Regions from separate parts of the Vibrio scophthalmi genome, predicted to be linked through region 2. Evidence: predicted binding sites of a transcription regulator. Region 2 holds the regulator's gene; each other region holds the start of a gene.

Region 1 (10,437 bases), 1.0 Mb from region 2:
AGTGCCTTCAATAAAGAGTCGATGAGCTGGAAGTTGATGCAGATCTTACCAAGCTTGTTGGATCAGCCTGAATTTACCCCTTTGCAACGTTATTTAGAAGATGACAGTGACAGTTCAAAGCTCTATCAATTAGCGGAAAAAATTGCCGATATCTTCGATGGTTATTTGGTGTACCGCCCAGAATGGATTGCCGCTTGGGAGTCTGGTCAAGTAGTGGCTGAAATTGGTGATGAGCATCCGTGGCAGCCAATCTTGTGGCAAGCGCTCTATGATCACACCCTAGCACTTGGTCAATCGCCGTATCACCGTGCCAACTTGTATGAGCATTTTATTGATAGCTTAGCCAACTACCAAGGCCGCTTTGAGAATCTACCCAAGCGTCTGTTTGTATTCGGTATTACTTCTTTGCCACCGCGTTACATGGACGCGCTAAAAGCACTTGGTGAGCATATTGATGTGCACCTAATGTTTACCAACCCGTGTCGCTATTACTGGGGGGAAGTGCGCGATAGAAAATTTCTCGCCAAGTTAGCAGCAAAACAGCGTAAACATCTGGTGTGGCGCGACGATCATTCTGAAATTGAGGGAGAAAGTGAGCAGCTTAAAGGCACGATTGAAGAGAACCTCGCTTATGACGACGCCGCTTATCATGAGATGGTGGATGGCGAGAGTATCGACCTACTGCACACCGATGTGGTAGGTAACAGCTTATTGGCATCAATGGGCAAATTGGGCCGCGATAACATGTATCTGCTATCACAACTCGAATCGAATGAGATTGAAGCGTTTGTTGATTTGGGCCGAGACTCCTTGTTGCAGCAATTGCAGGCCGATATCCTCAATCTTGAAGAGCATCAAGACGATCAACAATTAACCACAAGTCAGCATAAGCAAGTGGTGCGTGGTGATGACTACTCATTAACTCTGCACGCTTGCCATAGTCCAATGCGCGAGGTGGAAGTGCTGCATGATCAGTTGCTCAATATGTTTGATGCAGATCCAAGCTTAAAACCGCGCGATATTATCGTGATGGTCGCCGATATCAATGCTTATAGTCCTGCGATTCAAGCGGTGTTTGGTAATGCGCCAGGCGAGCGATTTATCCCATACTCGATTTCTGACCGTAGCGCCGATCAAGAAAGCCCAATCCTTGCGGCGTTTATGCAGCTACTCAATTTAGCCAATACTCGTTGCTTAGCCTCCGAGCTATTAGAGCTGTTGGAAATTCCGGCCATCCTTAATCGTTTTGGTTTGAGTGAGGATGAATTCCTACAAGCCAAAATTTGGGTGGAAGAGTCGGGTATTCGCTGGGGATTAAATCCTGCTACGGGTACTGAGTTTGATCTGCCAGCCACAGCGCAAAACACTTGGCAATTTGGCATAGAACGTATGCTACTTGGTTATGCGATGCCGGAATCTGCTGGATTGTTTAATGATGGTCAACAGTCGTTATCCCCTTACAACGAAGTTCAGGGGATGGGGGCGGAGCTTGCTGGTAAGCTGGCGCACTTTATTGAGACGGTCAGTGACTATCGTCAAGCGCTTGCGCATACCCACAGTATTGATGGTTGGCGTCAATTATTAACTGCGATGCTGGATGATTTCTTCCAAGTAGAATTAGAAGGTGAAGTGGCACTAAAATCGATTCGCGACACGCTCACTTCGCTCAAAGAACAGTTAGAAGATGCCGCTTATCAGGCCGAACTTGCGCCAAGTATTATTTCTCAATACCTACAAAACAAACTCTCTGGTACCCGGGTTAGCCAGCGTTTCTTAGCTGGACAAGTGAACTTCTGTACCTTGATGCCAATGCGCTCTATCCCATTTAGAGCGGTATGTTTGCTGGGGATGAACGACGGCGTTTACCCGCGTTCGATGCCGCCTGAAGGTTTTGATTTGATGAATGGGCGCACTCGTGCGGGAGATCGTTCTCGCCGTGATGATGACCGTTATCTGTTCTTAGAGGCGCTCTTATCGGCGCAGCAAACTTTATATATCAGCTACGTTGGTCGTTCGATTCAAGATAACACTGAGCGCGTGCCATCGGTACTGGTGTCTGAATTGATGGAATATTGCCACCAAAACTACCGTTTGGCGGAAGATGCGGATCTGAGCTGTGATGAATCTGGCGATAAGCTGCTAGCGAACTTACATCGCCAACATGCGATGGTGCCATTTAGTCCTGCTGCGTTTAGTGATTCATCGAGTGACTTTTCTAGCTACAGCAGTTATGCCAAAGAGTGGTTGCCTGCGGCGAACCGTCAAGGTCAGCGCAGTGGTGAGTTCAATCGTCAATTGAGTGATTATCTGGCCGATGTCAGCTACCCACTGGATCTTGATTTGGTTGAACTGCAGCGTTTTTGGCGCTTACCAGTGCAGTATTTCTTCAACCGTCGCTTAAAAGTAATGTTTGAACCGCCTTTGCCAATTATGCCCGATGAAGAGCCGTTTATTCTCGATGGTTTAGAGAGTTTCCAGATCCGTGATGCGCTGCTAAACCAACTGCTGAGCGATCAATTGCAAGCCAATAGTAATCCAGATCAAACGGTGCAAAACTTTGTCGATCAGCAACGCGCCCAAGGCAAGTTACCGGTGGGGGCATTTGGCGATATTGAGTTTGATACCAACCGAGTGCAAGCTGAGCAATTGGTAGAAGCACTGCGTTTTGTCACTAGTGCGCCGGTGGATGATGTTGAGATTAATCTTAATTTTGACCTGCTGGGTGAAGGCAAACCGATCGTTTTACAAGGTTGGCTCACCCAAGCTTACCAATCTGGTTTAGTACGTTATCGTAGTGGCAAAATTCGCCCGCAAGATTATTTGGCTGCGTGGATTGACCATTTGGCGATGTCGGCGATGGGCGTGGCAAAACGTACTCACATGATTGGTTATGATCGTAAAGAGGGCGTCGTACATCTTATTTACCCGCCGATCGAAGATGGTGATTATGCCAAGAATCTGTTGGCCGAACTGGTGCGATTATTCTATCAAGGTATGACTCAGCCGTTGGCGTACTTCCCTAAAACATCGTTGGCAGCGATTGAAGCAGGCTTTAGTCGCGGCGGCGCTTGGGCAGATGATGAAGAAAAGTCGCTCAAAAAAATGGCCGAAGCGTTTAACGACGGCTTTATGAGTAGCGGTGAAGGCAACAATGCTTACATTGGTCGTATTTGGCCACAGTGGAATGATGCTTTAGCGCAAGAAGTTCGGACCTTGGCGGCGTTAGTGATTCAAGCACCAAGATTATTGGTCAAAGACGCGCATGATGAATAACGACGCGTTGGCGGTCGCAATCCTTTCGTTTGGTGAGAGCCATTTACCTGAGGGTTGTTTGATGAAATCACAGAGAAGTGGTTGGCCGCCAGTAAATCGTTATTAATGTGTAGGGCGTTCGCTGTGCGGCCAGTGGTCAGAGGGACCATTATTCGGTGGGTTGCAGCGAAGTTGATAACTTGCTCAACACGTGGCGCGGATAGTAAAGCTTAACTGGGGGAGGTTCTGTGAGAGCGCTCCCATTAAATCTGCCACTTTAGATTTAGCGGCAGTTAAACACTCAATATCAAGGCTAGGTCACACTCGAAGGTGTGAATGAATTGATTCAGAAGTTACATAAAGGTTTGATTGTTATGACATCGTGTTCAGTTGTCACCTCACTAGATACCATGACATTTCCGTTGCATGGTGCGCGACTTATCGAAGCTTCGGCGGGGACGGGGAAAACCTTCACCATTGCCGGGCTCTATTTGCGTTTATTGTTAGGGCACGGAAGTGGCGAGAGTCGTCATCAAACGCCATTAACGGTCGATCAAATTTTGGTGGTGACCTTTACTGAAGCAGCAACCGCTGAGTTGCGCGATCGTATTCGCGCGCGTATTCATGATGCGCGATTAGCCTTTGCTCGCGGTGAAAGCAGTGATCCCGTGATCAAACCTTTACTCGCAGAGATTGATGACCATAAACAAGCGGCGATGATCTTGCTGCAAGCTGAACGACAAATGGACGAAGCGGCGGTGTATACCATTCACGGTTTCTGTCAGCGCATGCTCACGCAAAATGCCTTTGAATCAGGCAGTCGTTTTAACAACGAATTTGTCACCGATGAAAGCCATCTTAAAGCGCAAGTCGTTGCGGACTATTGGCGTCGTAACTTCTACCCATTGCCACTAAAACTGGCGGGTGAAGTACGTTCAATTTGGAGTTCGCCAGCCGCTTTGTTAGGTGATGTTTCTCGTTACTTAACGGGGGCGCCCCTGCAACTCTCGGTGGCGGCGATGCAAGGTGACTTGAGTGAATTACATCAGCAGAATCTGGCTAAAATTGATCAGCTAAAAGCGCAATGGCGAGAAAGTAGCGATGACTTCCTAGCGTTGATTAGTGAGTCTGATATCAACAAACGCAGCTACACCAAAAAGTCCCTGCCAACTTGGTTAGAGGCCGTCGGCGCTTGGGCAAGTAGTGAGACCAACGGTTACGAGTTTCCTGAGCAGCTAGAGCGCTTTGCGCAAAATGTGTTGATTGAGAAAACTCCCAAAGGCAAAGCGCCTGAGCATGTTGTCTTTGCTCAAGTTGAAGCTTTTATTAGCCAGCCGATCAGCTTAAAAGCGCCACTATTGGCCCATGCGATTGAGCATTGTCGTGTTAGCTTAGCGAAAGCGAAACAGCAAAAGCAGTGGTTATCGTTTGATGATCTGCTGACCAACTTATCTGCCGCGATGGACGCTGATGAACTCGGTGCATTAGCTGAGCGTATTCGTAGTTTATATCCGGTGGCGATGATCGATGAATTCCAAGATACCGATCCTCTGCAATACAGCATTTTCAGCCGAATTTATCTCTCTCATCCTGAGTGCGGTTTATTTATGATCGGCGATCCTAAGCAGGCGATTTACGGCTTCCGTGGTGCGGATATTTTTACCTACATCAAAGCGCGTAATCAGGTTTCCTCGCATTTCACTCTGGGTACTAACTGGCGTTCGAGTGCTGATATGGTCGCGGCAGTAAACCAAGTGTTTGCCTTGCCAGATAGCGCCTTTATCTACGATCAAGACATTCCTTTTCTTCCCGTTGCGGCTAGTCCAAGTGCTGATAAACGTGCGTGGTCACTAAGCGGAAAAACTCAACCCGCGTTGACCTATTGGTTACAAGAAGCGGAAGAAAAGCCACTGGCTAAAGGTGAATATCTTAAAGCGATGTCGCAAGCCACAGCCGATCAAATTCAGACCATTTTAAGCGCTTCACAGCAGCAACAAGCGCATTTTAGCAGTGATAAAGGTGATAAGGCGATTCAAGCCGGCGATATTGCTGTATTGGTGCGCACCGGTAATGAAGGCCGCATGGTTAAAGAGGCGCTTGCTAAACAAGGCATTGCCAGCGTTTATCTCTCTAACCGTGACAGCGTATTTAGTTCGGCGGTAGCGCAAGATGTACAGCGCCTGCTGCAAGCGGTCTTAACCCCAGAAAACGATCGTGCACTGCGCGCCAGCTTGGCGTCAGAATTGTTCGCTCTCGATGCGGGCAGTTTAGATGCGCTCAACAACGATGAAACCGCTTGGGAAAACGCGGTGAATGAATACAAAGAGTACCGCAAGTTATGGTTACAACGTGGCGTGTTACCGATGCTGCGCGCGGTCATGAGTAAGCGTCATGTCGCTGAGCGTTTACTAGAAGAGGAAAGTGGCGAGCGTAACCTGACTGATTTGATGCATTTAGGTGAGTTATTACAGCAAGCCAGTGGTGAACTCGACAGTGATCATGGTTTGCTGCGTTGGCTCGCACAAGCGATTAGCGATGCGCAAAATGGCCTTGGTGGTAGCGAAGACCAAATTCAGCGTTTGGAATCTGAGCGTAATTTGGTGCAGATCGTCACTATCCATAAATCGAAAGGTTTGGAATATGACTTGGTCTTTTTGCCGTTTGTATTGAGCTATCGCGAAGCGAGTGAAGCCAAATATTACGACGCCGAAAGCGATCGCACCATTTTGGATATCAACCAAGATAAAGCCGCGTTAGCGCAAGCGGATAAAGAGCGTCTCGCGGAAGACTTGCGTTTGATCTACGTAGCGTTAACCCGTGCCGTTTACGGCTGTTTTATTGGTGCTGCGCCGCTACGTAATGGCCGTTCAACCAAAGAACCAACGGGTGTGCATCACAGTGCCATGGGCTATTTATTGCAAAATGGCCAAGCAGGTGGCGTGAATGATCTTACCCAAGCGATTGAGCTGCAAACCAAAGGATTATCGTGCGTTGCACTGCAAGGATTACCCGAATCGCATCAGCAAACCTTTGTGACTGATGATGAAATTGAACATACCTTACATGCCAAAACACTCAGCCAAGCGATTGATCGTGCTTGGCGCATCACCAGTTACTCTGGTTTAGTAAAACAAGGCTCTCACCACCATGATGACACCTCTAGTGAGCTATTAAGACTCGATGTTGACTCCTCCGGTGAGCAAGATGAACAAGAGTTAGTTGAACCTGAACGTTCAATCTTTACCTTCCCTCGCGGTGCACGTCCGGGCACATTTTTGCACACGCTGTTTGAAGAGGTGGAGTTTACTTTGCCTGCGAACAGTGAAGAGAACCAAGCCAAAATAATGGCACTGATGGAGAGTGAACAGCTCGAATTAGAGTGGCTGCCAATCTTGCAACAACTGGCTGATACCGTATTAGCGACCCCATTGGACGGTAAAGATCTGCGCCTCAATCAAAAAGGACCCGCGCAGCGTTTGGTGGAAATGGAATTCTTACTGCCGATTGAAGTATTGGCTTCGGCAGAACTCAACCGGGTGATTCAACGTAACGATCCATTGTCAGCTAAAGCGGGCGATCTCGGCTTCCAAACCGTGCAGGGGATGTTGAAAGGTTTTATCGACTTAGTGTTTGAGCACCAAGGTAAATACTACGTACTGGACTGGAAATCGAACCATTTAGGCGATGAGATTGCCGATTATCATGGTGATGCTTTACGCCAAGCGATGGCGGATCACCGTTACGATCTGCAATACCAAATTTACGCGTTGGCACTGCATCGTTTTTTACGTAGTCGAGTAGCGGATTATGATTATCAGCGCCATTTTGGTGGTGTCTATTATCTGTTTTTGCGTGGTATGGATGGCGAAGGTCAACACGGCATTTTCTCCGCAAAACCAAGTTTTGAATTTTTAACTGAGTTAGATAAATTGATTGATGGCGAGATAGTGGAAAGACGCGACAACGCGGCAGGGCAAATGGAGTTAGGTCTATGAGTGGATTAATGCTAACTCTCAAGCGCTTAGCCGAAAAGGGCTCAATTCGTCAGCTTGATTATCAATTTGCGCGCTTTATTGCGGCCAAATCTCAGCATGTTGAACTTGCGTTTATCGCGGGTGTGCTCAGCAGTGAGCTAGGCAAAGGCCACATCTGTTTGCCACTGCATGATATGCAAGGGCAAGCGGTCGATCTTGCCGCTAAAATAGGCTTATATGGCGAGGCGGCATTAGCATTAAACCAACAACTCTTATCCATTGATTGGGCAGCGTTGCTGCAACAGTCGCCATGGGTGAGCAAGCCAGTCGCACACAATGCTGATCCATTGCCTTTGGTGTTTGATGGTGAAAGGTTATATCTACACCGTTATTGGCACTATGAAGTGACGTTGGCAGAGAAGCTAACCAGCTTTGGGGTTGCCATGATCCTAAAGCCTACCGAAGTACAAAAACTCGCCAAATTGCTCGATCACTTGTTTGCGCGCAGTGACCATTTCTTGTTTTCCGCCTTATCGCGTTCGAGTGGATTAAATCAGGTGCAGCGCCAGCAAATGGTGTGCGATCACCTTGATGTGGTCGATGAAAGCCAACTGGATTGGAGCGCAATTGATCAAGTGTTGTTGCAAGCCACACGTGCCGAACAGCTTGCGCCACTAGAGCAACTTGTTCCTCAGGCGGCGTGTGTTAACTGGCAGAAAGTGGCGGCGGCGATTGCACTCACTAAGCGTTTTGCGGTGATATCGGGAGGCCCTGGTACTGGTAAAACGACCACGGTAACTAAACTGCTGGCAGCCCTGATTGAGCAGGCTGAACAGAGTGGTCACACCCCAACGATTAAGCTGGTGGCACCGACGGGTAAAGCAGCGGCGCGCTTGACCGAATCAATTGGTAAAGCGGTCGACCAACTGCCGGTTAGCCCAGAGCTGAAAGCCGCGATCCCAACCGAATCCAGCACCTTACATCGATTGTTGGGCGCATTGCCAAACAGCGCTGAATTTCGTCACAACCAAGCGAACCCGTTACATCTTGATATCTTAGTGGTGGATGAAGCCTCGATGGTCGATTTACCGATGATGTACAAGGTAGTGGATGCTTTGCCAAAACATGCCCGTTTGATTTTATTGGGCGATAAAGATCAGCTTGCCTCAGTCGAAGCGGGGGCGGTACTCGGCGATATCTGTTCTTTCTATCATTCTGGTTACAGCAGTGCACAAGGTGAATTGATCGCACAATTATCCGGTTATACGACCTTAGCGACAGCCAATCAAAATAACAAAGGCAGTCGAGTTGGGGATAGCTTGTGTATGCTACAAAAAAGCTATCGCTTCGATGCGCGTTCAGGCATTGGTCAGTTGGCAAAAGCGGTCAACTCCGGATCGGCCTATCAATTAGATGCGGTATGGCAGCGCGGTTTTGACGATATCGAACAGTTCCCGCTTGATATGCAGCACTACAATCAGCTAATCCAAACCATGGTGGCGGAATACAGCCACTATCTTAAACGTATTGCCCAACGCTTAGTTCATCCTGACAGTGGTGAAATAGAAAGTATTACCCAACAAGCCAAAGCAGGGTTAGATGCTTTTGCGCGCTGTCGCTTATTGTGTGCGATGCGTGAAGGGGACTTTGGCGTGAGTGGTTTAAATCACCGTGTTGAGCGCGCGCTGGTGGCGCGAAAACGCATCCAAACTCAAGATGAACTTTGGTATCACGGTCGTCCGGTGATGATCACTCGTAATGATCATGCACTAGGCTTGTATAACGGTGATATTGGCATCTGTATGCTGGATGATTCACTTGCAGAACCGCGCTTAAAAGTGTTTTTTGAATTACCAGATGGCAGCGTCAAATCGGTGTTGCCAAGCCGCGTACCAGAGCATCAAACCGCTTATGCGATGACGGTACATAAGTCACAAGGCAGCGAATTTGAATTTACCGTAATGATTCTGCCAAAAGATTTTAGCCCTATTTTAACTCGTGAGTTGATTTATACCGGCATTACTCGCGCCAAAAAACGATTGGCATTGTATGCACAGCCAGAGGTGGTTAAACGAGGGATTAAAGTGATGACAGAGCGTGCAAGTGGTTTGGTGATGAGATTAAAAGGTTAATGAGCGGAGATTTCGTCACCATCCTTGGTGTCGCAGTGAATAAAGTTAGTTAACCGAGCTAAAAGCGGCGGTAAAAGAGATACTGCGTATTTGGTACTTTTGTTGATAGTCGAGAATAAATTTCTTTAGTCGATCTGAGGTGGGAAACACACAGTGCACATCAAGGCCGATCAGCAGTTCGTTTTCTGCCATGTCCCAGAAGCTCTGTAGAGAATTACAAATTATAGTTTTCATATTGATGCTCTTAGTTGACGTTGATATCTACCAAAGCAATCCGTGCGGTCTAGCAAGCTAGTTGAAATTGAATCCAATCAATAGTGCGAAGTAATGTGATACGGGCAAATAGTAACCAACAAAGAATATGAAATAAAGCTTATATTTGAGACAAAAAACCAACAATGGACACGGAAAGTGGCCATTTTTATTAAATATTGAACTGTTTTTGCTTAATTTTTAATAAGTTAGTTCAGAGTTTAATTCTAGGTACGAGTGGCCAATATTTTTGAGTTTCTTTGGTAGTTATAGAGGTTTTGCTTTTGTGATGGCAATTGCTCCACCCCGACCTCATAGAAACCTTGCTCCCTAAACCAATGCAGACTGTGTGTGGTTAACACAAACAACTGATTAATCCCTTCTTGGCGGCACTGCTGCTTCATATAATTGAGTAAAATCAAGCCACGGTTACCATCGCGATAATCTTTATGGATTGCCACACAAGCCATTTCTGCCATGCTGTCATCAAGATAAGGATACAGGGCAGCACAGCCGATAATCAGGCCATCTTTTTCAATGATGGTGAATTGATGAATTTCTTGCTCCAACTGCTCACGCGAACGGCGCACGAGAATGCCTTGCTCTTCCAGTGGGCGAATTAAATCGAGGATGCCGCCGATATCATCAATGTTGGCAACGCGCACGCGTTCAGAGCTGGCATAAACAACCTGAGTACCAATACCATCAATAGAGAACAGTTCTTGGATTAACGCGCCATCTTCTTTGTAGCTAACAAGGTGGCTACGTGGCACACCGGCTCGGCAGGCGGTAATGGCTGCGCGAAGAAAACGCAGTGTCCCTGAGGC
Region 2 (10,437 bases):
TCTATCCACCAACGTAACGTGTCTTGTTGCTGACACTTAGGGCAATTAGCGCCTGCGATAAATCGTTTCTTCATGTCACTCTCATCAAATCATTAATACATCGAGATTCATGGCTTAAAGGCGAACGGCACTTTAATCCCAGAAATGCTTACCTTGCTTATCGTTTTCCATCTCACGGCCAAAGATCTCTTCCAGCTCTTTACGTGCTTCTTTGGCTCTCAGTGCGAGTTGCTTATCTTCATGGTGCTGCGGAAGGAGTTCCTTCAACATCGCGTTATCAAGTTTACGAAAGTGCGCTTCAGAGCGTTGCGCTTGGTATGGGTGCATGCCTAGCTCAATCAAGGTGAGTTTGCCAAGATCGAGCGCACCAAGAAACGTTTCACGCGAGTACTTATCAATGCCATGGCTGAGCAGTTGGTACGCCTCAACGCGACTGCGAGCACGAGCTAATATTTTCAAATGAGGGAAATGCTGCTCGCACAACTCGACGGTTTTCATAATGTCGTCAGGCGAATCAGTACAAAGGACAATTGCCTTCGCTTTATCTGCTCCTGCGGCACGCAATAAATCAAGCTGCGTCGCATCACCATAAAACACCTTGTAGCCATATTTACGTAACAGTCGAATTTGGCTGGCATCACTTTCTAAAATGGTTAGCTTGATCTTGTTGGCATACAACAAGCGCCCGACGATCTGACCAAAGCGGCCAAAACCCGCAATAATAACGCGCGACTGCTTATCAACCACATCGCTATCAATGCGTTCCTCATCATCAAAATTGAGCCTTTTTGCGTACCATTTTTTCTGCCCCATCAGCAGCAGTGGTGTCGTCACCATCGATAAACTCACGACCACCAGCAAAAAGGCGGTTTGTTCTGTGGTTAAGATGCCTTGCGATAGTGCGGCGGTAAAAATAACAAAAGCAAATTCACCACCTTGACTGAGAATCGCCGCAATACGACTACGCGACTTGGCACGACTGCCGTAGAGTCGTGCAAGAAAATAAAGGGTATAGGCTTTCAGCATCACCAACGCGATCACACAAGCCAAGATTTTGAAAGGGTGCAACGCTAGCAAACCAAGGTTGACCGCCATACCGACAGCGATAAAAAACAACCCGAGTAATAGGCCTTTAAACGGCTCAATGGCAATTTCAAGCTCATGGCGATATTCACTCTCCGCCAACAGCACGCCCGCTAAAAATGCGCCCAGCGCCATCGATAGCCCCAGCTGTTTCATTACCAATGCAATACCGATCACCAGCAGCAAGGCCGCGACAGTAAATAACTCTCGCACCCCACTCATCACCACATAACGAAAAAGTGGTCTCAGCAAAAAGTGACCACCAATCAAGAGCGCTGTGACACCGACCAACATCCATAAGCCATCTAACCAGTTGCCACTGGTGTTACCAGCCAATACGGGCAATAACGCTAACATTGGAATTACAGCAATATCTTGAAAGAGCAAAACGGCAAAACCAGACTGTCCGGTTTCCGTCCCAGCTAATCCCTGCTCATCAATCACTCTTAATGCAATCGCGGTCGAAGAGAGCGCCAGCCCCATGCCGATAACGAGACTCATCTGCCAAGTAAAACCAAATAGATACACAAGGCCGGCAATTAAGGCCGTAGTAATCAGTACTTGCGCACCACCGAGGCCAAGGATAGGCCCTCGCATTTGCCACAGTTTTTTCGGGTTCAGCTCAAGGCCAATTAGAAACAGCAATAACACTACGCCAAATTCAGCAAAATGAAGGATGGCATCGACATCGCGAATTAAACCCAACCCCCACGGTCCAATGGCGACACCCGCCAGTAGATAGCCGAGTACAGACCCTAACCCTAATCGTTGCGCGAGAGGCACCGCAATAACTGCAGCGGTTAAGAAGATTGCACTGCTTTGTAGAAAATCACTTTCCAGAGCCATGGTCACCTCCCTGCGATAAGGATGAATCATGCAGCAATGGATCATTCAACCACTGGCGATAGTGCTCCGCATGCTGATAGCGTTCCATGTCGGAGACATTGCGGGCCCAATAGAGCACCAAGGGTTCAATCCAATGCATGCGACACAATGCCGCGGTTAATTCAAAAGGTTGCAGGATTTGTTCAAGCGGGTATTTGTTGTAGCCGTGCTCACCAAAAGCATCTTCTTTACCGCCAGTAGTAATGACACTGCGCCAATACTTACCTTGCAAGGCACTTTCATTGCCGTAGGCAAAACCTTTGCCCAATACTCTATCGAGCCACTCTTTCATCAGTGCCGGACAAGAATAAAGATACATAGGGTGATGGAAGACAATGACATCGTGTGCCAAGAGCAATTCGTGCTCGGCATTCACATCAATAAAAAAGTCTGGGTAGCGAGCATAAAGATCGTGCACGGTAACGTGCTCAAGTGAGGCAATTTTTTTTAGCATCACATGATTAGCGATAGAAGTGGAGGACTCCGGATGAGCGTAAACGACTAATACTTTTGCTTTCGCTGCTTGTGGCTTCGGAGTGGCTGATCGATTCATTCCGTGAACAACTGCCTTTATCATTTTCGTTATCAATTTGTTATACGCGGTTGACGCTGAAAACGCAACGATCGACTTTTCCGGTTAATCCTCCTACTATGCGTGGCGAAACGATTAAAGATAAAGCAAAGTACTATGATCACCTTTTCTGACATTCAACTCTTACGTGGTGGCAAGCCATTACTTGAGAACGCTTCGGCTACCATTCACCCCGGCGATAAGATCGGTTTGGTGGGTAAAAACGGTTGTGGTAAATCAACCTTATTCGCTCTGATCAAAGATGAGCTATCCACTGATGCGGGTAACTTTAGCAAACCGGCGCATTGGGAATTGGCATGGGTGGCGCAAGAAACCCCTGCACTTGACCGAACCGCGCTAGAATACGTCATTGATGGCGATCGCGAGTACCGCTCTCTAGAGCAACAATTGGTGGACGCCGATCTCGCTGATAACGGCACTTTGGTGGCGGAACTGCACGGTAAAATTGAAACCATTGGTGGTTACAGCATTCGCGCTCGTGCCTCGGAACTGCTCGATGGTCTAGGCTTCCGTCAAGAGCAAATGAGCTGGAACTTAACCCAGTTCTCCGGTGGTTGGCGTATGCGCTTGAACCTCGCTCAAGCCCTACTTTGCCGTTCAGACCTATTACTGCTCGATGAACCAACCAACCACTTGGATCTTGATGCGGTAATGTGGTTAGAACGCTGGTTGCAAAACTACCCGGGTACTCTCGCGTTGATCTCGCATGACCGTGATTTCCTTGATCCGATTGTTAACCGCATCATTCACGTTGAAAACCAACAATTGAATGAGTACACCGGTAACTACTCTTCATTTGAGTCACAACGTGCGCAGAAATTAATCTTGCAGCAAGCAATGTTCCAGAAGCAGCAAAAGCAGATGGCGCATATGCAAAGCTATATCGATCGCTTCCGCTACAAAGCATCAAAAGCGCGCCAAGCGCAAAGCCGTATTAAAGCTTTAGAAAAAATGGAACAAGTGCTGCCAGCACAATTTGATAACCCATTTAGTTTTGAGTTCCGTGAACCTGATGCACTACCAAACCCAATTATGATGATGGATGAAGTTTCTGCAGGTTATGGTGATAATCTGATCTTAGAAAAAATTCGTCTTAACCTCGTGCCGGGGAGTCGCATTGGTTTGCTTGGTCGAAACGGCGCCGGTAAATCAACCTTAATCAAATTGCTCTCAGGTGAATTGAATCCACAAGGTGGCGAGCTAACCTACTCACAAGGCGTGAAAATGGGTTACTTCGCACAGCATCAATTGGAAACATTGCATCCAGAGGAAACACCTCTGCAGCACATGATGCAAATTGCACCTAAGCACACTGAGCAGCAGCTGCGTGATTACTTAGGTAGCTTCGGCTTTCAAGGCGATAAAGCGCTAGAAAAAGTCGCCCCATTCTCCGGTGGTGAAAAAGCGCGTCTGGTTCTGGCCCTGCTGGTATGGCAAAAACCTAACCTATTGTTACTCGATGAACCAACCAACCACTTGGATCTCGATATGCGCCAAGCTCTGACCTTTGCCCTGCAAACATTTGAAGGCGCCATGGTGATAGTTTCGCACGACCGTTACCTGCTGCGCGCCACGACTGACGATCTTTACTTAGTGCATGATCGCCAAGTCGCTCCGTTTGATGGTGACCTAAGCGACTATTACAAGTGGCTGACTGAGCAGCAAAAAGTCGAGCGCCGCGAAGCACAAGCAGAGCAACCGGTAAAAGATAACCAAAACAGCGCAGCGGCGAAGAAAGAACAAAAACGCCGTGAAGCAGAGTTTCGTACTCTCACCGCGCCACTGCGTAAAAAGCTCACCAAGTTAGAAGAAACAATGGATAGACTTGGCCAAGTGATTGCACAGGCGGAAGAGCAATTGAGTGATAACTCTCTGTATGATGCCGAAAATAAAGCTAAACTTACTCAAGTACTCGCCCAGCAAGCCAGTGGGAAGTCAGAGCTAGAAGAGACAGAAATGGATTGGATGGCTCTACAAGAGGAGCTTGAAGTGATGGAACAGGAGTTCAATAGCTGATGAATAGAGAGCACGTACCCGTTTCGCTAACACTAGAACGTTTATGGCAATTCAGTTTGCAGTACTACAGTGTCCGTGAAGTGAAGCAGGCGTGCTTAAATTTACAGAATCAGTTCAAAGGCAACGTGAACCTGCTATTGTTACTCAAGTGGCTTGATGAACAACAAGTCACGATTGCAGAGCAGGACTGGCACAAGGTCGAAGAATGCCTTGGTCGTTCAGAAGCATTACTCAATAGCTTTCGGGAGCTAAGACGCAAACTCAAGCAGCCACTGGCCGATACACTCTATCGCGAAGCACTGCAATTTGAGCTGCAGTTGGAAAAACAGCAACAGGCCGACTTGGTCGATTGCGTAAACCAACTCTCATTGCACAATGCGGATGAACAATCGCTTACGCTACGTTACTGTCGTCAGTTGGGTGGAGAACATTTGTACTCCACCTTTGCACACCCTTTTGAACCTGATTTGGATGCAAGAGAAAGCGACTGACGCCTATGACTCATTTTACTGCTGCCAGCGGGATTTCAAACCCGCACCTTCAAACTCTCGCACCACGCTTCATTCGTAAAAAAGCGTTGTTTGAGCCGATTTGGCAAACCCTTGATACCCAAGATGGTGACTTCCTCGATCTAGCATGGAGTGAAGATAGCCAAACAACAGCCGCGCAAGAGAAACCCCTGTTTGTGTTGTTTCATGGACTTGAAGGCTGCTTCTATAGCCCTTATGCCAATGGTCTGATGCATGCCTTTGCCAAAGAAGGCTGGCTATCGGTGATGATGCATTTTCGCGGTTGCAGCGGTAAGCCCAATCGTCTACCACGCGCCTACCATTCAGGTGAAATCGAAGACGCGCGTTTTTTCTTAGAGTACCTCAATCAGCAATACCCTAATCGAGTCAAAGTCGCGGTTGGTATTTCTCTTGGCGGTAATATGCTGGCCAACTATTTAGCCCAGTACGCCGATAATCCGCTCTTGGATGCCGCTTCCATTGTGTCTGCCCCGCTCGATCTATCCGCCTGTTCTGAGCGCATCGAACAAGGCTTTTCTAAGATCTATAAAACCTACCTACTGCGTTCTCTCAAACGTAATGCACTGCGTAAACACCACCTGTTAAAAGGTGAGTTAGGGCTGACTTATCAATCAATCAAACGAGTCACCAAATTGTATGATTTTGATGATTTGATCACCGCACCGCTGCACGGATTTCAAGATGCCGATGATTATTATCAGCGTTGCTCTGGGATTCATCGCCTACAGCAAATCAAATTGCCAACCCAAATCATTCATGCCAAAGATGATCCGTTTATGACCGATGCGGTCATTCCGCATTTTGTCCTACCGGAGAATATTCACTACCGCCTATTTGAAAAAGGCGGACACGTGGGTTTTGTCACTGGCAGTGTCATGAACCCCCGCTTTTGGCTGGAAGAGATGCTCCCCGCTTACTATCAAGCACTAAAAACGGCATAATCGAGCCTCACCGATACAAGGTCATAGAATAAAGAGGTATTTATGATTGTTCCTTGGCAGCAGATCGCACCAGAAACACTGGAGAGCTTGCTTAGAGAGTTTGTTTTACGAGAAGGAACAGACTACGGCGAAATTGAAATCTCAGTACAAGATAAAATTGATCAAGTTAAGCAGCAACTTGAGACAGGAGAAGCGGTCATCGTTTTCTCTGAATTGCATGAAACTGTCGATGTGCAATTACGCCACAAGTTCTAATGGTTCGCTAATAACGAAACCGAACTGAGTCCGCAGTTCTAACCGAGTCTTTCCCACGAAGAAGATGCGAAAAGGTTAAATTATGTTATATTGATGCGTCCAAACTGTAATGCTTTTCGAACTTAACATGCTTGTCATCGACAAAGGTTAAGTTCGAGTAATCACAGGAACGTTATCACTAGACAAGGTTTGTCATGTCAGCAAAGCATCCGATCATTGCCGTCACCGGTTCCTCTGGCGCCGGAACGACCACCACTTCTGAAGCCTTTCGTAAAATGTTCAATATGATGGACATCAAGCCTGCATGGGTGGAAGGCGATAGCTTCCATCGATTTACTCGCCCAGAAATGGATGTAGAAATTCGTAAAGCACGCGAACAAGGTCGTCATATTAGTTACTTCGGCCCGCAAGCTAATGACTTCCCCGGCTTAGCCGACTTCTTCCACCAATATGGCCAAGATGGCAGCGGTAAGATCCGTCGCTATCTACACACCTTCGACGAAGCGGTTCCCTACAATCAAATGCCAGGCACATTTACGCCTTGGCAAGACCTGCCAGAAAACAGTGATGTGCTGTTCTACGAAGGACTGCATGGTGGCGTGGTGAATGGGGATATTAATGTCGCCCAGCATGTCGACTTTTTGATTGGTATGGTACCTATCGTTAACCTTGAGTGGATTCAAAAATTTGTTCGCGATACTCGTGATAGAGGTCACTCCAAAGAAGCGGTGATGGATTCAATCGTGCGTTCGATGGACGATTACCTCAATTACATCACCCCACAGTTTTCACGTACCCATATCAACTTCCAACGTGTGCCAACCGTTGATACTTCAAACCCGCTAGATGCGAAGGGGATTCCAAGCTTAGATGAAAGCTTTGTTGTAATCCGCCTACGTGGTTTTAAAAACGTTGACTATCCCTACCTATTAGCAATGATAGATGGCTCGTTTATGTCGCGTCATAACACCTTAGTTGTGCCTGGCGGTAAAATGAGTTTTGCAATGGAGTTAATCGTCAGACCGATTCTTCAGCAATTAATCGAAACTGGAAAAATTGGCTAAAAATCAGCATTAGAACACGATTACTTTTCATACCGTGATCATGTGCACGTTTTTGCTTAGGAAATAGTCTCTCGGACCCGATTAAAATCAAGAAATCGTTCCGGAAAAAGGATACTATTTGAAACCGAAACACAAGATAGCTTGCAGCACTCATTTAAGTGCTCCTAGCCTAGTTATCCCGATTTCGGGCCCAGCTAAATTATGGAAAGCAGCAAGCGTACCCTGCAGAGGAAGTGAGATATTATGGTTCTAGGTAAACCTCAAACCGATCCAACATTAGAGTGGTTCCTTTCACACTGTCATATTCATAAGTACCCATCAAAAAGCACGCTAATCCACGCGGGCGAAAAAGCAGAAACTTTGTACTACATTGTTAAAGGTTCTGTTGCCGTACTTATTAAAGATGAAGAAGGTAAGGAGATGATCCTTTCTTACCTAAACCAAGGTGATTTCATCGGTGAGCTTGGTCTATTTGAAGAAGATCAAGAGCGTACCGCTTGGGTTCGTGCTAAATCTCCTTGTGAAGTAGCGGAAATCTCGTTCAAAAAATTTCGTCAGTTGATTCAGGTAAACCCTGATATCCTAATGCGTCTGTCTTCACAGATGGCTCGTCGTCTACAAGTGACTAGCCAAAAAGTAGGCGACCTAGCCTTCCTAGACGTAACTGGCCGTATTGCACAAACGCTACTAAACCTAGCGAAACAACCAGATGCAATGACTCACCCAGACGGCATGCAAATCAAGATCACTCGTCAAGAGATCGGTCAGATTGTTGGCTGTTCTCGTGAAACCGTTGGTCGTATCTTGAAGATGCTGGAAGAGCAGAACCTAATCTCTGCTCACGGTAAGACTATCGTTGTTTACGGTACGCGTTAATTCACATTGAATTAAGCAAGATTTATAAAGCCACCTTCGGGTGGCTTTTTCTTTTCGGGAACTTGTCATCCTCAAGAGTGAGGAACGAGCGAGTTGGGGATCTCTCTTTCCACAACGAAAAACAAGATTCCCTACTCGCGCTAACACGCTCTATGGAATGACAAATGTAAGGCTAGTGCTTACAAAGCCTGTTTTAACATCCATCGCAATAACATACTGTTACCCGTTAGTACTCTCAAAGATCTTATCTGCAGAGGCGGCGACGAATCCACGGTATAACTCACCATTGGGCATCGGATAACGCTTGGCAAACTCATAAAAACCACCAGGCAGCAACACCACGCCATCATCAAATTCGACCTGTACTTTATCGGCCATGGTTGATGATTGCTCTAGCAGTACTTCAGGTGAACCTTTGACTTCCCCACCCGCTTGGTTAATGACAAACCCCACTGACGACAGATGATCATTCACCTGTTGAACCTCATCAAACTGCTCAAGTTGATTGACACTGACTGTGAAATGATTCGCGCCATAACCATGAGCCGCCAACCAAGCCGCATATTCACTCTCTTCGGCCAACAATAAATAATCGTTATGGCTCAGTTGCCAAGGTCGACCTGCATATAGAAAGGCTTCACCTTGCATCTCAGTTGGATTCACCTGTTCAACTAGCTTTTGCACAATCTGTTGCAACTGCTCTGAACATTCCTCCACTTTAAGTTGGCTAATGAATACCTTGGGTTGCGTGGTATCAGGGTGCTCATAATGCTTTGCCAGCAATTTTTTACTTTCAAACTGGTAATCCCCCGCCTCTTGATAACCCAGTTCAATAAAAGGTTTCGCCAATACTTCTAACGCGACAGGGGAAAGGTTAAAGGTACGTAGAGCAATATGGTCGTTGATCAATGGCTCGTTGCGTTGCAATAATTTGTGGACGTTTCCAGCTGACGGGCATAAGCGTGCAATATAATCATTCCATAATGATTCAAACAGTCGTTCTGGCGTCATAACGCCTCCTTGGAATTATTTTTGTCTCGATATTCTTGGTAAGGATTATTAGTGTAGTAAAAGAAAAGGCCAGTGGAGCATTTTCTCTGGCCTTTTCGATGGTCGGTTAATTACAGTGATAAGCCCGGGCTCAATGTCTCGGGAAGTTCGGTTTGTTCCCCTTCCACCGAGGCCATCGGATAAGCACAATAATCAGCTGCGTAGTAAGCGCTTGGCCGTAAATTTCCCGACGCTCCTGGCCCGCCAAATGGTGCATCACCGCTCGCGCCGGTTAGCGGTCGATTGCGATTAACGATGCCAGCGCGAATATGTTCCACAAAATAGGCCCACTCACTCTCTTGGGTTGTCACCAATCCTGCTGATAGACCAAAGCGGCTATCATTTGCAAGCTCCACCGCTTGCTCTAAGGTTTGATAACGGATCACTTGCAGGAGTGGTCCAAAGTATTCTTCATCAGGTAGCGATGTAATCTCGCTGACATCAATAATACCCGGTGAGACGAACGCAGCATCACCTGCGGTGGCTTCGACTAAACTCACCCCACCCAATGACTGCAAGTTAGCTTGAGCCGCCAAAATAGCCTGCGCGGCGGCTAAAGATATCTGTGAGCCCATAAAAGGGGCGGGGTCGGCAAATGGCTCATCCATGACGATCTTTTTCGTCGCGCTGAGTAACTTATTCAGCAACACATCACCATTTTCACCACTAGGAAGGTAAAGTCGACGCGCACAAGTACAGCGCTGACCAGCACTAATAAAGGCCGATTGAATAATGGTATACACGGCCGCATCCACATCACCATAGTGAGGTGAGATGACCATCGGGTTATTACCGCCCATTTCCAATGCCAACATCTTGTCCGGTTGTCCGGCAAATTGACGATGGAGCAGATGACCCGTATTCGCACTCCCGGTAAACAACAAGCCATCAATACCTTTAGATTGGGCTAACGCCACTCCGGTCTCTTTCGCGCCTTGAATAAGATTAATCACTCCATCTGGCAGTCCTGCTTTTTGCCATAGTTTGATCATAAACTCCCCCGTCGCCGGAGTTTGCTCAGAAGGCTTAAACACCACCGTATTACCAGCGAGTAACGCTGGGACGATATGACCATTTGGTAAGTGGGCCGGAAAGTTATATGGGCCAAAAACGGCCATCACGCCAAGTGGTTGGTGGCGCAGTAC
Region 3 (10,437 bases), 720 kb from region 2:
AGTTAATGGGGTAATTTCGCGCATAATGTAGTTCATTACGTAAGAGTAAACGAATGAAAAAATCTAACGTATAAAGGCCACTACGAGTGAGAAAATCTTATTATTGACGGTTTTGTGAACGGCATTGGAACGATTTGTTACACCATAGGCGTGGAATGTAAGGTTTCAAATTTCATAAACGTTAACATTCGCACATTTTCAACAAAAGATATGTGTAGTTGTAGAGAGATAATGGGATTTGGATATACTCTCAGTAGCACGTGAAACCGCGCTTACAAGAGACGTTTTTGTATAAAAATGAAACTTTTTTACAGAATTTTGAAAGTTTTTGAGCTTTTGTTGTTTAAGTGCGGTTTTTTTGAACATTGATGGTTCAGGGTTATATTTCTTTTAAATCAGTGTGTTAAGGTTGTTTTTCTTAGGTGGGTACCACTAAGGGAGTAATTAATTTTTCAGAACTGATCTGAGTCAATTTTTTTCATACTCTGAAATATTATACTCAGCCCTGAAAGCAATTTACTAAGAGTGTTGTTAGTTAAGCCGCTAAACAGTGTGAAAGCGAGCCAACAACGAGCTTAATAAAAAGTTTTTAATATTTGTTAATTTTAGGAGATTCCCTATGCCTGTAACTAATTTGGCTGAACTAGATGCTCTAGTAGCTCGCGTAAAAGCAGCTCAAGAAGAATTTGCTACGTTCTCTCAAGAGAAAGTAGACGCGATTTTCCGCGCAGCATCTCTAGCAGCTAACCATGCTCGTATCCCGCTAGCACAACAAGCGGTTGCTGAGTCTGGTATGGGTATTGTTGAAGATAAAGTAATCAAGAACCACTTTGCGTCTGAGTTCATTTACAACAAGTACAAAGACGAAAAAACCTGTGGCATCCTTGAAGAAGATGACAACCTAGGCACAATGACTATCGCTGAGCCTGTAGGTATCATCTGTGGTATCGTTCCAACAACCAACCCAACTTCTACAGCGATCTTTAAATCTCTGATCTCTCTGAAGACTCGTAACGGTATCATCTTCTCACCACACCCACGTGCTAAAAACTCTACTAACGACGCAGCTAAACTTGTTCTAGATGCAGCAGTAGCAGCGGGCGCACCAAAAGACATCATCGGTTGGATTGACCAACCTTCAGTTGAGCTATCAAACGCTCTTATGAAGCACGATGGTATCGCTCTTATCCTTGCGACTGGTGGTCCAGGCATGGTTAAAGCGGCTTACTCTTCTGGTAAACCAGCAATCGGCGTAGGTGCAGGTAACGTTCCTGTAGTTATCGATGAAACAGCAGACGTTAAACGTGCTGTAGCATCTATCCTTATGTCTAAAACATTCGATAACGGCGTAGTTTGTGCTTCTGAGCAAGCAGTTATCGTAATGGATGAAGTATATGACGAAGTGAAAGAGCGTTTCGCTTCTCACAAAGGTCACGTACTAAGCAAAGCAGACGCAGATAAGGTACGTAAAGTGCTTCTTATCGATGGCGCACTAAATGCGAAAATCGTAGGTCAACCTGCAGTAGCAATCGCTGAAATGGCGGGTGTTAAAGTGCCAGCTGATACTAAGATTCTAGTGGGTGAAGGCCTAGGTGAAGTATCTTACGATGACGAATTCGCTCACGAGAAACTATCTCCAACTCTTGGTATGTTCCGTGCGTCTTCATTCGAAAACGCCGTTGCTCAAGCAGTAACAATGGTAGAAATCGGTGGTATCGGCCATACATCTGGTCTTTACACTAACCAAGACGTGAACGCAGACCGCATCCGTTACTTCGGTGACAAGATGAAGACTGCACGTATTCTTATCAACATCCCAACAACTCACGGCGGTATCGGTGACCTGTACAACTTCAACGTTGCACCATCACTAACGCTAGGTTGTGGTTCATGGGGTGGTAACTCTATCTCTGAAAACGTTGGTCCTAAGCACCTAATCAACAAGAAAACTGTTGCGAAGCGAGCTGAAAATATGTTGTGGCACAAACTACCGAAATCAATCTACTTCCGTCGTGGTAGCCTTCCAATCGCTCTTGGCGACCTAGAAGGTAAGAAACGCGCGTTCCTAGTAACTGACCGTTTCCTATTCAACAACGGTTACGCTGATGACGTAGTAAGCCTACTAAAAGCTCAAGGTATCGAAGTTCAAACATTCTTTGATGTAGAAGCGGATCCAACTCTATCTGTAGTAGAGAAAGGTGCTGAAGCAATGAAGAGCTTCCAACCTGACGTAATCCTTGCTCTAGGTGGCGGTTCTCCAATGGACGCAGCTAAGATCATGTGGGTTATGTACGAGCACCCAGAAACTCACTTTGAAGAACTAGCAATGCGCTTTATGGACATCCGTAAACGTATCTACAAGTTCCCTAAAATGGGTCAAAAAGCTGAGCTTGTATGTATCACTACAACTTCAGGTACGGGTTCAGAAGTTACTCCATTCGCTGTTGTTACAGACGACAAGACTGGTGCTAAGTACCCACTAGCTGACTACGAAATCACGCCAAACATGGCTATCGTTGATGCGAACCTAGTAATGAACATGCCTAAGTCGCTAACAGCGTTCGGTGGTTACGATGCAGTAACTCACGCTCTAGAAGCTTACGTATCAGTTCTTGCGAACGAATACTCTGATGGTCAAGCTCTGCAAGCTCTTAAGATGCTTAAAGAATACCTACCATCAAGCTACAAAAATGGTTCTGCTGACCCAATCGCTCGTGAGAAAGTGCACAACGCAGCAACTATCGCTGGTATGGCATTTGCGAACGCATTCCTAGGTGTTTGTCACTCAATGGCACACAAACTAGGTGCTGAGTTCCACCTACCACACGGTCTTGCTAACGCACTACTTATCTCTAACGTTGTACGTTACAACGCGAACGATAACCCAACTAAACAAACTGCGTTCTCTCAATACGACCGTCCACAAGCACGTCGTCGTTACGCTGAAGTTGCTGACCATCTAGGCCTAAGCCAAGCTGGTGACCGTACTGCTCAGAAGATTGAACGTCTACTAACTTGGTTAGAAGAGCTTAAAGTTGATTTGGATATCCCACTATCAATCCAAGCTGCAGGTGTTAACGAAGCTGACTTTATCGCGAAACTTGAAGAGCTATCAGTAGAAGCGTTCGATGACCAATGTACTGGTGCGAACCCTCGTTACCCACTAATCAGCGAGCTAAAAGAAGTTCTAACTGCTTCTTACTTTGGCACTGCATTTGTTGAAGGCGAAACTTTCGAAGGTACAACTGTTATCAAGAAGAAAGCTGACCAAGAAGCAAAACCAGCTAAAGCTAAGAAAGAAAAAGCGGGCGCTTAATTTAAGTCCCAGCTATGAGTTAGGTTTTCGCTAGCACGAAATCTACTTTATCGGAAAAGTGCAAAGCCCCTGTCGAAAGACAGGGGCTTTTTTCTTTAGAACGGATTGAGAGCGCTGCGCTTTGAGAGTGGAGAAGTAGAGAATTGAGAAACGAGAGCAAAGAGCCGAGAGATCCCCGACTCGGTCGTTCCTCCCTCTCGAGGATGACGAAATCGGGCGGGTGGTTTGCCTCGCGACAAAGTTTGGGTTTGCGCTCTCGCCTCTCGCATCCTGCTTTTCTCTCGTCTCGCTTCTCGGAGCGCAGCGTCCTGCTTTTTGTTCGTCTCGACTCTCGCGTCCCGCACTTCTCTCATAGCCATAACCCTTCGGTCATTCCATAGAGCGCGTAGCGCGAGTAGGGAATCTGCTTTTGTGCGGTGAAGTTGTAGATCCCCGACTCGGTCGTTCCTCCCTCCCGAGGATTACGAAATCGTGCGGGTGGTGTGTCTCGCGGCAAAGCTTAGCTGTACGCGCTCATATCTCGCTTCTTTCTTTTCGTCTCATCTCGCTTCTAGGAGCGCAGCGTCCTGCTCTTTTTCCGTCTCGCCTCTCGGAGCGCAGCGTCGCGTTCTTCTCTCACCTCTCGTGGCTATAACCCTTCGGTCATTCCATAGAGCGCGTAGCGTGAGTAGGGAATCTGCTTCTGTGCGGTGAAGTTGCAGATCCCCGACTCGGTCGTTCCTCTCTCTCGAGGATGACGGCATTGGGTGAGCGGTTTGTCTTGCGGCAACGCTTAGGTTTTCGCTCTCGCCTCTCGTTTCTTTCTTTTTGTCTCGCCTCTAAACTCTCGGAGCGCAGCGTTCTCTTCGCTCTCGCTTCTCGCTCGCACAAAAAAGCCGATGCGTTGGCATCGGCTCTTTAATTCGCGGAGAAGCGTTTACTTCTCTTCGTCTGGCAACTTGACGTTGAGCTCTAACACAGAGATATCGTCGTCTTTGTGTTCAAACGTCAGATCAACCATTGAAGGATCAACGGCAACGTATTTACTGATCACTTTTAGAATGTCTTCTTTAAGTTGCGGTAAGTATGACGGTGCCGGATCATCATGGCTGCGACGCTCAGCAACGATGATTTGCAAACGCTCTTTGGCTAAGTTTGCAGAATTCTTTTTTTGTGGACGGAAAAATTCCAATAATGACATGCCGTGTTAGCCCCCAAATAGTCGTTTGAAAATCCCTTTCTTCTGCTCAGTTAGGAAGCGGAAGTCAATTTGATCACCCAATAGACGATCAACGGTATCTGCATAAGCTTGGCCTGCATCAGACTGATCGTCAAAAATTACTGGTACACCTTTGTTTGATGCATTCAGTACTGCTTGGCTTTCTGGAATAACACCCAGTAGAGAAATGTGTAGGATCTCTTCTACATCTTCAACACTTAGCATTTCGCCTTGGTTTACACGTGCAGGGTTGTAACGAGTCAGCAGAAGGTGTTGCTTAACAGGCTCTAAACCTTGTTCTGCGCGAACTGATTTAGAATCTAGAATGCCAAGAATACGGTCTGAATCGCGTACAGAAGAGACTTCAGGGTTAGTGGTCACAATCGCTTCATCTGCGAAGTACAGTGCCATCAACGCGCCTTGCTCGATGCCTGCTGGTGAATCACAGATAACAAAGTCAAAGCCCATTTCGTCTAACTCATCAAGAACACGTTTTACGCCTTCTTTGGTTAGCGCATCTTTATCACGAGTTTGAGAAGCCGGCAGAATGAACAGGTTATCAGTGCGCTTATCTTTGATCATCGCTTGGTTTAGCGTTGCTTCACCATTGATGACGTTAACAAAGTCGTACACCACGCGGCGCTCACAACCCATGATAAGATCAAGGTTACGTAGACCGATATCAAAATCGATCACCGCAGTTTTTTTCCCTTTTAGCGCAAGGCCTGAGGCAATCGCAGCGCTGGAGGTTGTTTTACCCACACCACCTTTACCTGACGTGACGACAATAATGCGTGCCATTCTTTATTCCTTATAATCTTTTAAATCGTCAACAACTCAAACTTTAGCGAGTCATCATCTAAACCAAATAAAACTTTTTGTTGCCAAAATTCTTCAGCAAATTGTTCAGTAAGCCAATAGTGTCCTGCAATAGACATTAATTCTGCATGTAATTTATTACATACGATGACTGCGCCTTTATTACCATTGGCTCCAGCAATTGCACGACCGCGCAATGTACCATGAATGTGGATGGAGCCATCAGCAATCACTTCCGCGCCTTCACTCACGTGGTTGAGCACCACGAGATCGGCATCCTTGGCGTAGATTTGCTGGCCAGATCGTACTGGAGTACGAATGATCTTAGTGGGCGCCATTGTTGCCGGTGCTTGCGCTGGCGATTTACTCGCCGACATAATCGCAAAGCCCGCTTCACTTGCCATATTTTGGGTGCGTTTATCTTTACTGCCCGTAATGCCGACCGGGATCATACCGACATCGGAAATACCTTGCTTCAATACTGAGAAATCAATATCACCTTGTACAAGGGAAACATTGATCACCACTGGCGCTGATGTGAAAAAAGCGGGAGCTTGCTCGACCTTCTCTTTCAGAAAATGAATAGTTTTTTCGACATCGTTGTCAGAAAGGTGCAAAACTGACAAAGTAAAACTACTACCTTTTAAATCCGGGGTATGTGACATCTTTTACTTTGGACCTCATTGGGTTATCGCCGTCGTAGAAATGACGTTGCCTGAGAGTAGGGGTGTCATGTTATATTCCCCGCATACGGTCAGCAAGTTATCTTGCTCTCATTTGGGCGTTTTCTTCCCAAAAATGACTTAAGATTGATATTCTTTAAACTAAGATGGATTAAAGGCTTCCCATGATTTGTGCTATTTACAAAAGTTCGAAAAAAGAAGGTGCATACTTATATGTGCCAAAAAAGGACGATTTTTCACAAGTTCCTGACCAGCTAATGCAAATGTTTGGTAAACCTACCATGGTGATGGTGGTGAAACTTGAAGGTCGTACCCTAGCACAAGTGAATGTCGAAAAAGTGAAACAATCGATGAACGACGAAGGCTATTTCCTACAACTGCCGCCGCCACCAAAAAATTTATTAGACGAATACAAAGAACAAAAAGCACGTCAGAAATCTGAATAAGATCGGATTGCTCAAGGAGGGCAATTGTGAAAAAACTACTGTCAGTCGTACTAGGCTTAACCATTACATCTTCAGTATTTGCTCAAGAAAAAAGCTTTGAGCAGTACGTCGAACTCTTGAAAATCCAAGCATTGGAAAACGGCATCTCAGAACCGATAGTCACCAGTGCTTTTGCCGACGTTACTTTTAAACCACGTGCTGTGAAAGCAGATCGCAATCAGCCAGAGAAAAAGCTCACCTTAGATGAGTATATCCCGCGCGCTGTGCCAGAGTGGAAAGTAAAACAAGCGAAAGAGTTATACAAAGAACACAAAGCAGAGCTGACTCGTATTGGTGAAGAGTACGGTGTACAGCCAAGATTTATTGTCGCGCTATGGGGCGTAGAAAGTAACTTTGGCAAATTCACCGGTAACTACAGCGTGGTTGATGCGCTATCGACGATGGCTTATGAAGGACGCCGTGAAGAGTTCTTTCGTAAAGAGCTGATGTCAGCACTGACTATCCTCGATCAAGGCCACATTGACGTTGATGATATGAAAGGCTCTTGGGCCGGCGCGATGGGCCAATGTCAGTTTATGCCAAGTTCATTTTTAAGCTTCGCTGCGGATGGTAACGGCGATGGTAAGAAAGACATTTGGAACACCAAAGCAGACGTGTTTGCTTCAACCGCGAACTACCTAAGCCAATCTGGTTGGGATGATTCATATACTTGGGGTCGCCAAGTAAAACTGCCTGCTAACTTTGATATGAGCATTGAGGGTCGTGTAGAAGGCAAACAGAAAACCTTGACCGAATGGAATAAGTTGGGCGTCACCCGTTATGATGGCCGTCCATTACCCAAGTTAGATAACGATATTGAAGCTTGGTTAACCGCACCGGATCAAGCTGATGGTCGCGTTTACCTTGTTTACAACAACTACAATGTTTTAATGAAGTGGAACCGCTCTTACTACTTCGCATTGGCTGTTAGCCATCTTGCTGACCGCATTATGTTAGATTAAGCGTTCTATTCAAACGTGTTATCTTGAGGGGCTCATTGAGCCCCTTTCATTTTTAGGAGATGCAGTGCTTTCCGATCGAGCCGCGCAAATGGTGGTCTTTTCCGCTTTGCTTAAACATAAAAACTTCACCCTTGCGGCCAAAAGCTTGGGCGTGTCGGTTTCGCACGTCAGTAAACAGCTGGCGCTGCTAGAGCAATCGCTTGGAGTGAAGTTAGTTCAACGAACTACGCGCAGTTTCACGGCCACTGAAGCGGGTGAGCGCTTTCATCGACATTGCCAAAAGATCGTTAAGATCATTGATGAAGCGCAAAATGAAATTGAAAGCCAGAGAGATGAAGTGGAGGGGCTTGTTAAACTTGGGCTTTCTCAATCGTTTGGTACTTTGCATATCATCCCTGCGATCCAAGAGCTGCGAGAGCAATATCCGAACTTACAAGTAGAAGTTCACTTGTTCGATTATAAGGTTGATATGCTCGAAGAAGGTCTTGATCTGTGGATCACTAACAACGAGCATCTGCCTGAAGGCTATATTGCTCGTCGTATTGCTGATTGTCAGTTTGTGGTTGCAGCCTCACCAGACTACCTAATGCAGTACACTGCACCCGTTCATCCGCACGATCTGAGCGATCATAACTGTTTAATTTATCGTAGCTGGGAGCGCGATTACACCAATTGGGCCTTTGTGAATTCCGAGCAGCAGTTGAATGTTAAAGTATCGGGTAACTACTCAGTGGATTTGGCCGAAGCGGTGCGTGATGCAGCCGTTGCAGGGTGGGGTATTGCTTATTTGGCCACGTATTTGATCCGCGATGAGTTTAAAAATGGCCAGCTTATTCAATTGTTACCAGAGTGGAAAGCCAGCCAAACCATGCCGTTTTATGCCGTCTATCCAAGTCGCCATTATCTGCCGAAGAAAACCTCTGCGGTGATCGAATTTATCAAAGATAAAATTGGCAACCCTTGCTATTGGGATGTTCAACTTTCCCCCTACATTAGCCGACCTAACTAGCCCGTCAAACCAAGGTTTATTATTTCCAAAGCTGGAAACATCTTTTCCATTTGGAAATAAATCGTTAGAGCAATCGTTTATCCTTATATAAAACAGCAGGTTAAATAAGTGGTGCAAAAAGCACCACTGAGAACTACAACTTCGCAACAAGTGTGACTTGCATCTCATTTTTTCGCCGCTATCATCCGATGCCTTTCCCGTTCCCCCTTTTTAGTCGGATTCATTTTATGAACTCAATCTTAGGTATTGTGGCGATTTTGCTCACCGCATGGTTGTTATCAACCAACCGTAAAAACATTAATTACCGCACGGTATCACTCGCATTTGCGCTACAAGTCTCTTTCGCTTTGTTAGTGCTTTATGTGCCAGCAGGTAAAGATGCGTTAGGTAATGTGACTGCCGCAGTATCAAACTTGATCAACTATGGCCAAGAAGGGATTGCGTTCCTATTTGGTGGCTTGGCAACAGGCAGCTTTACCTTTGCGATTAATGTATTAGGTATTATCGTCTTCTTCTCAGCACTAATCTCTGGTTTGTACCACATTGGCCTAATGCCAAAAGTGATTAACCTTATCGGTGGTGGTTTACAAAAATTGCTGGGCATTGGTCGTGCAGAATCGCTTTCTGCTACTGCGAACATCTTCGTGGGTATGATTGAAGCGCCATTGGTGGTTAAGCCTTACCTAAAACACATGACAGATTCGCAGTTCTTTACAGTCATGACCTGTGGTTTGGCATCTGTTGCGGGCGGCACGTTAGTGGGTTATGCATCACTGGGTGTCGATCTAAACTACCTGATTGCCGCTGCGTTCATGTCTGCCCCTGCGGGCCTTTTAATGGCAAAAATCATGATGCCAGAAAGTGAAACTGTTGCTCCAGAAGTTGAACTTGAGAACGTTGAAATGCCAAAAGCGACTAACGTTGTTGAAGCGATGGCTGATGGTGCGATGTCTGGTTTACGTATCGCGGTAGCGGTAGGCGCAACTTTACTTGCGTTTGTCAGTGTGATTGCGCTGCTAAACGGTATTCTTGGTTGGGCTGGTGGCCTAGTGGGTATCGATCTAAGTTTTGAACTGATCCTTGGTTACCTATTTGCACCGGTTGCATGGCTACTTGGCGTGCCATGGAGCGAGGCGACTATCGCGGGTTCTTTGATTGGTAACAAGATTGTAGTTAACGAATTCGTGGCTTTCATCCAATTAATGGAAGTGAAACCGTTACTAAGTGAACATTCACAAGCGATCGTGACCTTTGCACTGTGTGGCTTTGCTAATATCTCAACCATGGCGATGTTGATCGGCGGCTTGGGCAGTATCGTACCTGAAAAGCGTACTTTCATCTCTCAATACGGCTTCCGCGCAATTGCGGCGGGCGTAATGGCAAACTTGATGAGCGCATCACTTGCCGGTGTGATTCTGAGCCTTTAAGGTTTTTAGAGTCGAGAGTTTAGAATTGAGATTCTAGAAAATTCGCCTGCGCCTCACGGTGAGAATTGTGAGGAGTATGTTAAGAATTCAAAGGGGTTAGCGTATTACGCTAACCCCTTTTTTGAATACCAAGCATAGCTTTTTCATTTCTCGTCTCTCAATTCTCGCATCTAAAATCTCGGAGCAAAGCGTTCTCGCTAGTCTCGCTTCTCGGAACGTAGCGCTCTCACTATTCTCACTATCCTCACTTCCCAAATCTCTAAGCGCAGCGCCTTTAACCCTTTGGTCATTCCATAGAGCGCGAAGCGCGAGTAGGGAATCTGATTTATGTGCGCCGAAGCCAGAGATCCCCGACTCAGTCGTTCCTCCCTCTCGAGGATGACGAAGTAGGGTGAGGTAGTTATTTTCGATCACCGAAAATCTTTATGTGGATTTGCCTTTCGATTCTCGCATCTAAAATCTCGGAGCGCAGCGTTCTCTATCGATCAAAAAAGGGCTGACGATCATCGCCAACCCTTCGGTTATTCATCAGTCTGTG

Evidence for each region. Region 2 encodes CRP, which controls carbon source genes, mostly activating them, when cyclic AMP is high. Its sites were predicted from a motif close to TGTGANNNNNNTCACA; they were not measured.
Region 1: a site for CRP is predicted at 3,500-3,515, ahead of recB (exodeoxyribonuclease V subunit beta). Genes of this name have one in related genera too.
Region 3: a site for CRP is predicted at 8,624-8,639, ahead of RJD38_RS11225 (NupC/NupG family nucleoside CNT transporter). Genes of this name have one in related genera too.

Annotation. Positions count from the first base shown of each region.
Region 1 covers NZ_CP134271.1:694,513-704,949, reverse strand. The annotation lists gene recC (exodeoxyribonuclease V subunit gamma) at 1-3,273, shown strand, start outside; gene recB (exodeoxyribonuclease V subunit beta) at 3,627-7,247, shown strand; gene recD (exodeoxyribonuclease V subunit alpha) at 7,244-9,358, shown strand; gene RJD38_RS03075 (hypothetical protein) at 9,404-9,592, opposite strand; gene argA (amino-acid N-acetyltransferase) at 9,838-10,437, opposite strand, start outside.
Region 2 covers NZ_CP134271.1:1,709,666-1,720,102, reverse strand. The annotation lists gene RJD38_RS07840 (YheV family putative zinc ribbon protein) at 1-74, opposite strand, end outside; gene kefB (glutathione-regulated potassium-efflux system protein KefB) at 133-1,929, opposite strand; gene kefG (glutathione-regulated potassium-efflux system ancillary protein KefG) at 1,913-2,521, opposite strand; gene RJD38_RS07825 (ABC transporter ATP-binding protein) at 2,657-4,576, shown strand; gene RJD38_RS07820 (TIGR02444 family protein) at 4,576-5,067, shown strand; gene RJD38_RS07815 (hydrolase) at 5,073-6,047, shown strand; gene RJD38_RS07810 (YheU family protein) at 6,090-6,302, shown strand; gene RJD38_RS07805 (phosphoribulokinase) at 6,497-7,366, shown strand; gene crp (cAMP-activated global transcriptional regulator CRP) at 7,610-8,242, shown strand; gene RJD38_RS07795 (DUF1338 domain-containing protein) at 8,462-9,253, opposite strand; gene astD (succinylglutamate-semialdehyde dehydrogenase) at 9,364-10,437, opposite strand, start outside.
Region 3 covers NZ_CP134271.1:2,424,743-2,435,179, forward strand. The annotation lists gene adhE (bifunctional acetaldehyde-CoA/alcohol dehydrogenase) at 620-3,316, shown strand; gene minE (cell division topological specificity factor MinE) at 4,233-4,496, opposite strand; gene minD (septum site-determining protein MinD) at 4,503-5,315, opposite strand; gene minC (septum site-determining protein MinC) at 5,336-5,998, opposite strand; gene RJD38_RS11210 (YcgL domain-containing protein) at 6,181-6,462, shown strand; gene RJD38_RS11215 (lytic murein transglycosylase) at 6,489-7,463, shown strand; gene RJD38_RS11220 (LysR family transcriptional regulator) at 7,528-8,472, shown strand; gene RJD38_RS11225 (NupC/NupG family nucleoside CNT transporter) at 8,700-9,899, shown strand.